DNA from 3 places in the Brucella tritici genome. Region 1 is predicted to be linked to each of the others. Evidence: predicted binding sites of a transcription regulator. Region 1 holds the regulator's gene; each other region holds the start of a gene.

Region 1 (3,143 bases):
TCCGAGCGGGCGTGAGTTGGACGCCGCTGCACTGTCGCTGGCAGCGGCCAGCGGTAATGCGAAGATCGGCGTATTCCAAAAACCAAAAGTGGCAATTATTGCGACCGGTGATGAGCTGGTTCCTCCCGGTCAAACACCCGGAAAAGACCAGATTGTTGCATCGAACAGTGTTGGAATTGCCGAGATCGTAAGGCGAGCTGGCGGAACGCCACAAGATAAGGGAATCATTCAAGATGATCCCGCCAAAATCGAACAGGCAATAGCCGATGGCCTGCAAAGCGGCATCGACATTCTGGTGACTATCGGCGGCGCTTCCGTCGGCGACCGGGATTTTGTGCATGGAGCATTGCAGAAACTGGGCGTCAATCTCGACTTCTGGAAGATCGCCATGCGACCCGGAAAACCCCTAATGTATGGGCGCATCGAAAAGAACGGCAAGATCGTCCATGTCATCGGCCTGCCGGGTAATCCTGTTTCGAGCCTCGTCTGCAGCCTTATTTTTCTCCGTCCTCTTGTGGCCAAGCTTGCCGGAACCAGCCTAGATGCGGATATTCGACCAGCAAAGCTCGGTACTGCTCTGTCTGCAAACGATCATCGCCGCGACTATATTCGAGCTACCATCGAATCAGGTCCGGACGGAATGCTGATCGCAAAGCCGTTTCCACTCCAGGATTCGTCTATGCTTTCCGCTCTCGTCGGCTCGAAAGCACTTCTCATCAGGAATGAGAACGCTCCAGAGGCCGCAGTCGGGGATGATTGTCGTGTCCTCATGCTATAGATTGAGTATGAATCTTGGCTCCCACTAAAGCATGAGAAAATCGATCTAACTCATGCTAAAATATATCTTATTCAGATCTGGCACTAAAGTGTCGTATCAGTGATCGCCCCGTCCTGAAACATTCCGTTCAATCTCACCTTGAGCGTTAATGGTTTTAAAACCATTGCAGAACAAGACTGGAACATATAGTGTTCGTTCTGGTTTTGTTTTTCTCGATTCTTGGCCGGGAGGGTGTCGCGCATGTTAACCCGTAAACAGCACGAGCTTCTGCTGTTCATTCATGAACGTCTGAAAGAAACGGGCATTCCGCCATCTTTCGACGAAATGAAGGAGGCGCTCGATCTGGCTTCAAAATCGGGTATTCATCGTCTGATTACCGCTCTGGAAGAGCGTGGTTTCATTCGCCGTTTGCCAAACCGGGCACGCGCACTTGAGGTGTTGCGTCTGCCGGATTCCATCGCCCCCGGGCTCAATTCACAAAAGAAGTTCGCTCCCAGCGTTATCGAAGGCAGCCTGGGCAAAGCCTCGCCGCCGCCACCGTCGCGCCCTGCCCCTGTGGCGACGAATGACGACACGACTGGAACTGTATCCGTACCGGTTATGGGGCGAATTGCTGCTGGTGTGCCTATCTCCGCGATTCAGAACCAGACTCATTCCCTCAGCCTTCCACCCGAAATGATCGGCGCGGGCGAGCATTACGCGCTTGAGGTCAGAGGCGACTCAATGATCGATGCGGGAATTTTCGACGGAGACACGGTCATCATCAAGCGTGGCGAATCCGCGAATCCGGGTGAAATCGTAGTCGCTCTCGTCGATGACGAAGAAGCCACGTTGAAGCGCTTCCGCCGTAAGGGCGCATCTATTGCCCTCGAAGCAGCCAACCCTGCCTATGAAACACGGATCTTTGGCCCCGACCGAGTCCGGGTTCAAGGCAAGCTTGTCGGCCTGATCCGCCGCTACTAGTGGATTGAATTTGACGTTTGATACTCTTCCGAGATCAATCCCGTTTCAAACGTCAAATTTGAAAAACCCACTAGATTCATAAAATCACTAGTGGTCTTTTTGATTCCAACATTTGCTCAGCGCTCATATCCGAGGGATGCAAATGTCGGAATCAGACCACTAGAGCGCATCACGAAAAGTGTGAAGCTGCTCTGCACAGGGATATACATAAAGCAGAAAAATCAGGCATATTCATAGTTCCGTTTTAGCTGGAAGCGCTCGAAAGTCATTCGCAGCGATTTGCGTCGTCGTCGGAATCTGATGAACAGATCGCTGCATTCTTGGCTGGTCGGGATTTGGGCTTGTACTCGCGTTCGGCCAAGCCGCGTGCCGCACGCGAATGGATGCGATGCAAATGCCAAGGACGGCTCGGCACATCGACTGCATATGTCACTCGGTCGCCCGGCTGCAAGTTGGAGATTAGCTGGCTCGGTTCGGGCTTAGCAGTTTCATTCGCCCCGCCCGATACAGTCATAATAGATCGGCTTTTATCTGGTCCTTCGCCAAGCCTGATCTCGACTGTCCCCTTCAGCGCCAGATCGCGTTTGCTGATACTGAGCGTTGCGGAGCGACGGCACGTAATGTCCTTACCCGGAACGGCGAGAATAACCACATCCCCGATATTACAGGCTATCTCCTGCATAGCGACATCTGTCGTATAGGCTAGTGTGCGACTATCACGCAAAGTAATCGTGCACAATCCGTCATCACATTCGAAGCCGCTATAATTGGCCTGCTTCTCGTTTTTAACCGAAGGCGGCGAAACAAACTCCTCGACCAGATAAGCGGTTTTCCAATTGTCGATCGTAAACTGTGACGGTCGATTTCGATTAACCGCGAACCTCCCATCCGCCAATCGAACCCCGACCAGTTTAGCGTCTTCAGAGATCACGATATCTGGAAAAGGTTCACGAACAAAAACCACCAGTCCCAAGATGATGAAAGGCAGTGCCAGCGCTTTCAGTCTGGTGGAAAGCACAACGAGCAGAACGAGCGCAACAGTCCAGAGGAGAAGTGTAGGCGCGGGCATCGCTCCAGGATTACCATCGGGCGACCAAGTTGCAACGAAGGCAGCAATGTGTCTGACGGCCCAAATCCCCCAGCCCATGACCTGCAAGGGCATCCAGTCAAGCTGCACTGGCATCAAAACGAGACTGAAAACGGCAAACGGCATAACGAGAATAGCGATTACAGGCTCGGCAAGAACATTTCCCACCAGACCGAACGGCGCAGTATTGTTAAAATGATAAGCGGCAAAAATTCCGCTGGCCAATCCCGCTATGAGAGAAGTGCCTGCTGCTGCCGTGACTGGTTTCAGAATTCTACCAGCAAAGCCATGAGGAGCCTTGGCACGCTTTTTTGT
Region 2 (3,143 bases), on a different contig from region 1:
TGAAAGGTCGCAAGGGGGATGTAGTTGTCTCAGTAGACGAATATATCCGTCCCGGTACGACGATGGAGGCTCTGACCAAGCTGAGACCGGCTTTCGACAAGGAAGGAACGGTTACAGCGGGTAACGCATCCGGGATTAACGATGGCGCTGCGGCTGTCGTTCTGATGGATGCGGATGAGGCTGCCAAACGTGGTGTGAAGCCGCTGGCTCGCATCGTTTCCTGGGCGACGGCTGGCGTTGATCCGTCGATCATGGGAACGGGGCCGATTCCGGCGACGAAGAAGGCATTGGAAAAGGCAGGCTGGAGCGTCGGTGATCTCGATCTGGTCGAAGCCAACGAAGCCTTTGCTGCGCAGTCCTGCGCCGTTGTCCGTGATCTTGGCCTCAACCCGGATATCGTCAATGTCAATGGCGGAGCAATTGCGATCGGACATCCGATAGGTGCCTCCGGCGCGCGCGTTCTGACAACGTTGCTTTACGAAATGCAGCGCCGTGATGCCAAGCGCGGTCTGGCGACACTTTGCATCGGCGGCGGCATGGGCGTTGCCTTGTGCGTCGAGCGCGACTGACCTTCGCCTTTATCAGAACAGAGGCGGGCGGAGAAATAGCTCCGTTCGCCTTTTTGTTTCCGCAATGAGACGTTTGAAATCGGCGGGGTCGGGCATACGGAATTGCCGGAAAAGTTAATGCGAAATCGAAGAAATGCTCATCAAGGTTCGTCTGGTTTCGATTTTCTATGGTGTGTCGGGCACTTTGAACACCAGATGTGGTGAGAACAAATGGAGAAACTTTGCGGATCAGCGATTCGTCGCCGATTCGTTCCGGCTTTGGCCTGAAGGTTAATGAAGATCGTGTTCGCAACCGTTCAGGCATTAACGAACTATCAGTAATCATTAAGATTTTCTGAAGAATAGCCTTGCTACCGGAACAGCCTGTTGACAGGTTTTGCCAAAAGTTAACGGCGGTGTCGTTTCGCGTCAGGAAAACACAGAAAAGCGGAACATCCGATTCATCATATTGTGGGGTTTTGTGTTAGGCTTACTATATGTTGCCGTGAACAAAAGGCGAAGCTATTCGAGTCAGCGATTCGTCGCCGATTCGTTCCAGAGTCGTTCCAATCGTTAATCGACAAGTTATTGGCCGGTTGCGTATCGGTCGCCGAAAGGCTGGCAACTCGTCCATATTGAAACTTAACAGGAGCGCTTCCGGTGCAGGTCGTATAGTGCTATCGCAAGAACCAGCATCCAGCCCGTGACGGGCGCTTGTACCGGGAACCCGATTATTGGCATGAACCAACTCCCTGCCCATGATTTGCCGCTGACCTTGAGTGGCCGCGATGTGACTGCGGTGCTTGGGCCGACCAATACCGGCAAAACGCATCTGGCCATCGAACGCATGCTGTCGCATGGAAGCGGGATGATCGGCCTGCCGCTGCGCCTTCTGGCGCGCGAGGTCTATAACCGCGTCGTGGAACGGGTTGGTGCGGCCAATGTCGCGCTGGTCACAGGTGAGGAAAAGATCGTGCCGCCCGGCGCGCGCTATTCCGTCTGCACGGTTGAGGCCATGCCGCGCCGCACCGATGTGGCTTTCGTGGCCATCGATGAAGTGCAGCTCGCCGGTGATCTGGAGCGGGGCCATATATTCACCGACCGCATCCTGCATCTGCGCGGACGGCAGGAGACGCTCCTGCTTGGTGCAGGGACCATGCGCGGCATTCTGGAAAAGCTTCTGCGCGGCATCAATGTGGTGACGCGTCCGCGCCTGTCGCATCTGGCCTATGCAGGGTCCAAGAAGATTACCCGCCTGCCGAACCGTTCCGCCATTGTCGCCTTTTCCGCCGACGAGGTTTATGCGATTGCCGAACTGATCCGCCGCCAGCGCGGCGGGGCGGCGGTGGTGATGGGCGCGCTCAGCCCGCGCACACGCAATGCACAGGTAGAGCTTTACCAGTCGGGCGATGTCGATTTTCTGGTGGCGACCGATGCTATCGGGATGGGGCTCAATCTGGATGTCGACCATGTTGCCTTTGCGCAGAACCGCAAATTCGACGGCTATCAGTTCCGCGATCTGACGCCCGCAGAAGTGGGACAGATCGCCGGGCGTGCGGGCCGACACCTGCGTGACGGCACCTTCGGCGTGACGGGGCAGGTGCATCCGTTTGACGAAGAGCTGGTCGAGCGGGTGGAAGCGCATAATTTCGATCCGGTGAAGGTCCTGCAGTGGCGCACGGCCCGTTTCGACTTTTCATCGCTCGATTCCCTGCGATATTCTCTGGAAACACCCGCGCCGATCGAAGGATTGGCCAAGGCTTTGCCGGCCGTCGATCAACAAGCGCTTGAAAATTTGTCGAAAGACGAAGAGATTGTGCGGCTCGCCAAGACACCGGCACGCATCGAGCTTTTGTGGGACGCCTGCGCGCTGCCCGATTATCGCAAGATCGCGCCGGCGCAGCATGCCGATATCATTGCAACCATCTATCAGGATCTTGTCCGCCGAGGGAGCGTCGATGAAGATTATATGAGCGAACAGGTGCGCCGCGCCGATAGCACAGAGGGGGAAATTGACACCCTGTCGCATCGTGTGGCGCAAATTCGAACCTGGACTTTTGTGTCGCACAGGCCGGGATGGCTTGCCGATCCGACACACTGGCAGGAAAAGACGCGCGAAATTGAGGACAGATTGTCCGACGCGCTGCATGAAAGGTTGACGAAACGCTTTGTAGACCGCAGGACAAGCGTGCTTATGAGGCGCCTGAGAGAGAATGCCATGCTTGAAGCAGAAATCAGCCCTGCCGGAGACGTGATTGTCGAAGGCCACAATGTCGGGCAACTGGAAGGATTCCGTTTTACCGCTGACGTTCAGGCCGAGGGGCCGGACGCAAAGGCGGTGAAGTCGGCTGCACAAAAGGCGCTGGCCGCCGAGTTCGAACGCCGCGCGGAGCGCTTTGCTGCTGCGCCGAACGGCGATTTCGCGCTCGGCTCGGATGGCGTTATGCGCTGGGTTGGTGCAACGGTCGCAACGCTGGTTGCAGGTGATGACCTGCTGAAACCGCGCGCGGTGATCCTGGCCGACGAACAACTTACCGGAGCGGCGCGCGACAAGGTTGCCGCGCGTATCGAACGGTTCGTCGCCCATCATATCGA
Region 3 (3,143 bases), on a different contig from region 1:
GATATATAATGCAATTTATTGAATACATTCATTTATTTCTTATAAATCATCAATACTCCAGAAATTTGGCCGCACAAATGTGTGATTAAGAAAACATTTTCGTGACTGGAACTTTTCCTCACTGTCACCCATTTGAGATGCATCGGAACGACGAACAAAACGCCGCTCCACTTTCCAAGGAGATAGGAAAATGAAAAAGATTGTTCTTGCTGCCGCTGCCCTCGCTCTTAGCGCCGGTGCTGCTTTTGCTGAAAACCCACGCGTTGGCGAACCTGCCGATCTTTATGCAAACGACCGTACCCCGGTTGCTTCGCAGAAGGTCGACTACACGGCTCCAGCTTCGATCAGCCAGTCCTCATTCCAGGACGGTTCGGCTCATCGCTTCGGTGATGCATCGCCTTCGAGCTATCAGAACTAAGTTTTCTGAAAACTTAAGCGCATCCCGAAAAGTGTGAAACGGTTTTCGAACAAGATGCGCGCGGTACAAAAAGTTAGTGCAGGGCGTTGTCAAAAGCCTCCCAGCCGATGACGCCCCGATAAATTCCCAAGCTGGATATTCCTCCCAATCATTCAGCTTCCCCCAGTTATCTCCCCGATGGATGGCATGGTGCCACCCGGGAGCCCCGGAAAGGCTTCTATGCCATCCGAAGGGGCGATCATAAGGATTAAGAAAATGAAGAAGTTTGCTCTTGCTGCCGTTGCCGTTGCCCTTAGCGCCGGTGCTGCTTTCGCTGAAAACCCACATGTTGGCGAACCTGCCGATCTTTATGCAAACGACCGTACGCCGGTTGCAACGCAGAGCCAGAAGGTCGACTATACGGCTCCTGCCTCGATCAAGGCTCCGGTCTATCAGGACGGTTCGGCTCATCGCTTTGGCGATGCTTCGCCTTCCTCTTACCAGAACTAATCCGGCCAGAACTAATCCGGTCGGCATATCTGACGAAAAAGGCGAAGCTTCCAGCTTCGCCTTTTTGCTTTTCTTAGTCTTCGTGGGGCGGCAGAATGGGGTGCCTGAGGCGGGTTGGTCGCAAGCGCTGCGGAAGCTGGTCAAACGCCACGCCGTCGAGCAGCAGCGGTTTTACAATGTCCAACCGAACCAGAAGCCCGGCATCGAGTGTCGCCTTGTGACCGAAGATTTTACGGACCGTACCGAAGCCGCTGTCTTCCCGCAGTGAAAAGCGCGCGACACCGCCATCCTGATCCATATGGCGACGGAGGACTTCCTCCCACCCATCCTGCGGAACAGCGCCCGGCTTCAGCAAAAGCACCCATGGCGTGCGAATTTCATCGAGCGCCGCCTCAATATCCATTTCAGCATAAAAGGCACAGCCTGCACCCAGCGCGACGAGAGCGGTTTCGTCCGATGATCCCCGGTCGATGACCGTAACGCGGCGCAGCAAACCCTCCACGACAGCCGGTACCAAAGCCGAAAGCGTGTGGGCCAACGGTCTTTCAGAATTGAGGGTTTCGATAACGACTGACAACATGCGCGCTTCATATATCAAGAATACGTGAGCGGAAAGCTGTCACGCATATGTTCTTGCTTTGTTCCAAATCTTGCGATAGGAATAGATTCATCAAAGCAGAGTCGCATGGCAGCACGACACGCACAACAGAACGGTTTTTAGAGCGCATCCCGAAAAGTGCGAAACGGTTTTCGGAAAAGATGCGCGTAAAAACAAATGATTAGAGCGTCGATCAGATAGAAACGCGCTCTAAGCTGTTCCTCGGTTTGTTTTCGTCGTGATTGCGCAACGCTCGATGTTTCCATTCAGGGAGACGAAGATGGAAGTGATCCAGCAGGCAGATATCATCAAGCAGGCCGACAGGGCTGCCTTCGGTAGTGGGCGCGCGGATCACGCCAATGCGATGATCGGTGAGGCTGGCTTGCGCATCGATCACGCTCGCAGGCGCGGGCGTGGCGCGGGCATAAATCCGACCGGACGCTTTGAGCCGACGACGCGGCATGAATTCGATGACGGCTGGACCACGCTTGAGGAACTGCCGCCGTTCAAGACCGACGTGCAGATCGAAAAGCCGCGCACGATCATCACCCGCAACGATTCACCAGACATCAATTTCGACCGCTCGGTCAATCCGTATCGGGGTTGCGAGCATGGCTGCATCTATTGTTTTGCCCGTCCGACCCATAGTTACATGGGGCTTTCCGCCGGCCTCGATTTCGAATCCCGCCTGTTCGCGAAGCCGGATGCCGCGCGCCTTCTGGAACGCGAGTTGGCCAAGCCCAATTATCAGCCGAAAACCATCGCCATCGGCACCAACACTGATCCCTATCAACCGGTCGAGAAGAAATGGCGCATCATGCGCGAAATTCTCGAAGTGCTGGAGGCCGCCAATCATCCGGTCGGCATCGTGACGAAATCCGCCCTGGTGGTGCGTGACATTGATATTCTAAGCCGCATGGCCGAGAAAGGTCTGGCCAAGGTCGCCTTGTCGGTCACAACGCTTGATGCCCATCTGTCCCGCACGATGGAGCCGCGCGCCTCGACGCCGACACTGCGGCTTCAGACCATCCGCAAGCTGGCCGATGCGGGTGTTCCAGCGTCCGTCATGATGGGGCCGGTCATTCCGGGGATCAATGATCACGAGATCGAACGCATTCTGGATGCCGCCTATGCCCAGGGCGCGCGCGAAGCGGGTTATGTTCTGCTGCGCCTGCCACTCGAAGTAGCGCCTTTGTTCAAGGACTGGCTGCTGCGCAATTACCCGGATCGCTATCGTCATGTCATGTCGCTGGTGCGCTCCATGCGCGACGGCAAGGATTATGACGCCGAATGGGGAAAGCGCATGCGCGGCACTGGTCCCTATGCATGGCAGATCGGACGTCGTTTCGAGATTACCGCGCGCAAGCTCGGCTTCAATGCACGACGGCTGCAGTTGCGCACCGATCTGTTCGAACCGGTCGAAAAAGGAGGCAAGCAGCTTTCGCTGTTTTAGGAAAGACACCCAGCGAAAAGGTAAGCCTAACCTTGGGTTGGGGTCGTTTTCAAACTGCATACCCTATCAGTCGTCAATTCAGTTTCCGTCTGATTTGTCCTTCAGACGGAGGGGCTACCTGCTTTCACGCCACCGTCCTCGAGCAGGGCCCTTGCGGAGAATCGGAAGCAATGCGAGCATTGCCG

The links. The regulator LexA, encoded in region 1, represses DNA repair genes until DNA is damaged. The targets are predictions, from matches to a motif close to TGTTCNNNNTGTGTTCNG.
Region 2: a site for LexA is predicted at 1,100-1,117, ahead of F9K94_RS19450 (helicase-related protein). Genes of this name have one in related genera too.
Region 3: a site for LexA is predicted at 1,536-1,553, ahead of F9K94_RS13705 (glycosyl transferase). Genes of this name have one in related genera too.

What each region holds. Positions count from the first base shown of each region.
Region 1 covers NZ_WBVY01000001.1:621,977-625,119, forward strand. The annotation lists gene F9K94_RS03075 (molybdopterin molybdotransferase MoeA) at 1-778, shown strand, start outside; gene lexA (transcriptional repressor LexA) at 1,019-1,741, shown strand; gene F9K94_RS03085 (ComEC/Rec2 family competence protein) at 2,007-3,143, opposite strand, start outside.
Region 2 covers NZ_WBVY01000005.1:98,033-101,175, forward strand. The annotation lists gene F9K94_RS19445 (acetyl-CoA C-acetyltransferase) at 1-569, shown strand, start outside; gene F9K94_RS19450 (helicase-related protein) at 1,288-3,143, shown strand, end outside.
Region 3 covers NZ_WBVY01000003.1:810,473-813,615, reverse strand. The annotation lists gene F9K94_RS13715 (hypothetical protein) at 191-418, shown strand; gene F9K94_RS13710 (hypothetical protein) at 674-907, shown strand; gene F9K94_RS13705 (glycosyl transferase) at 981-1,487, opposite strand; gene F9K94_RS13700 (PA0069 family radical SAM protein) at 1,786-2,958, shown strand.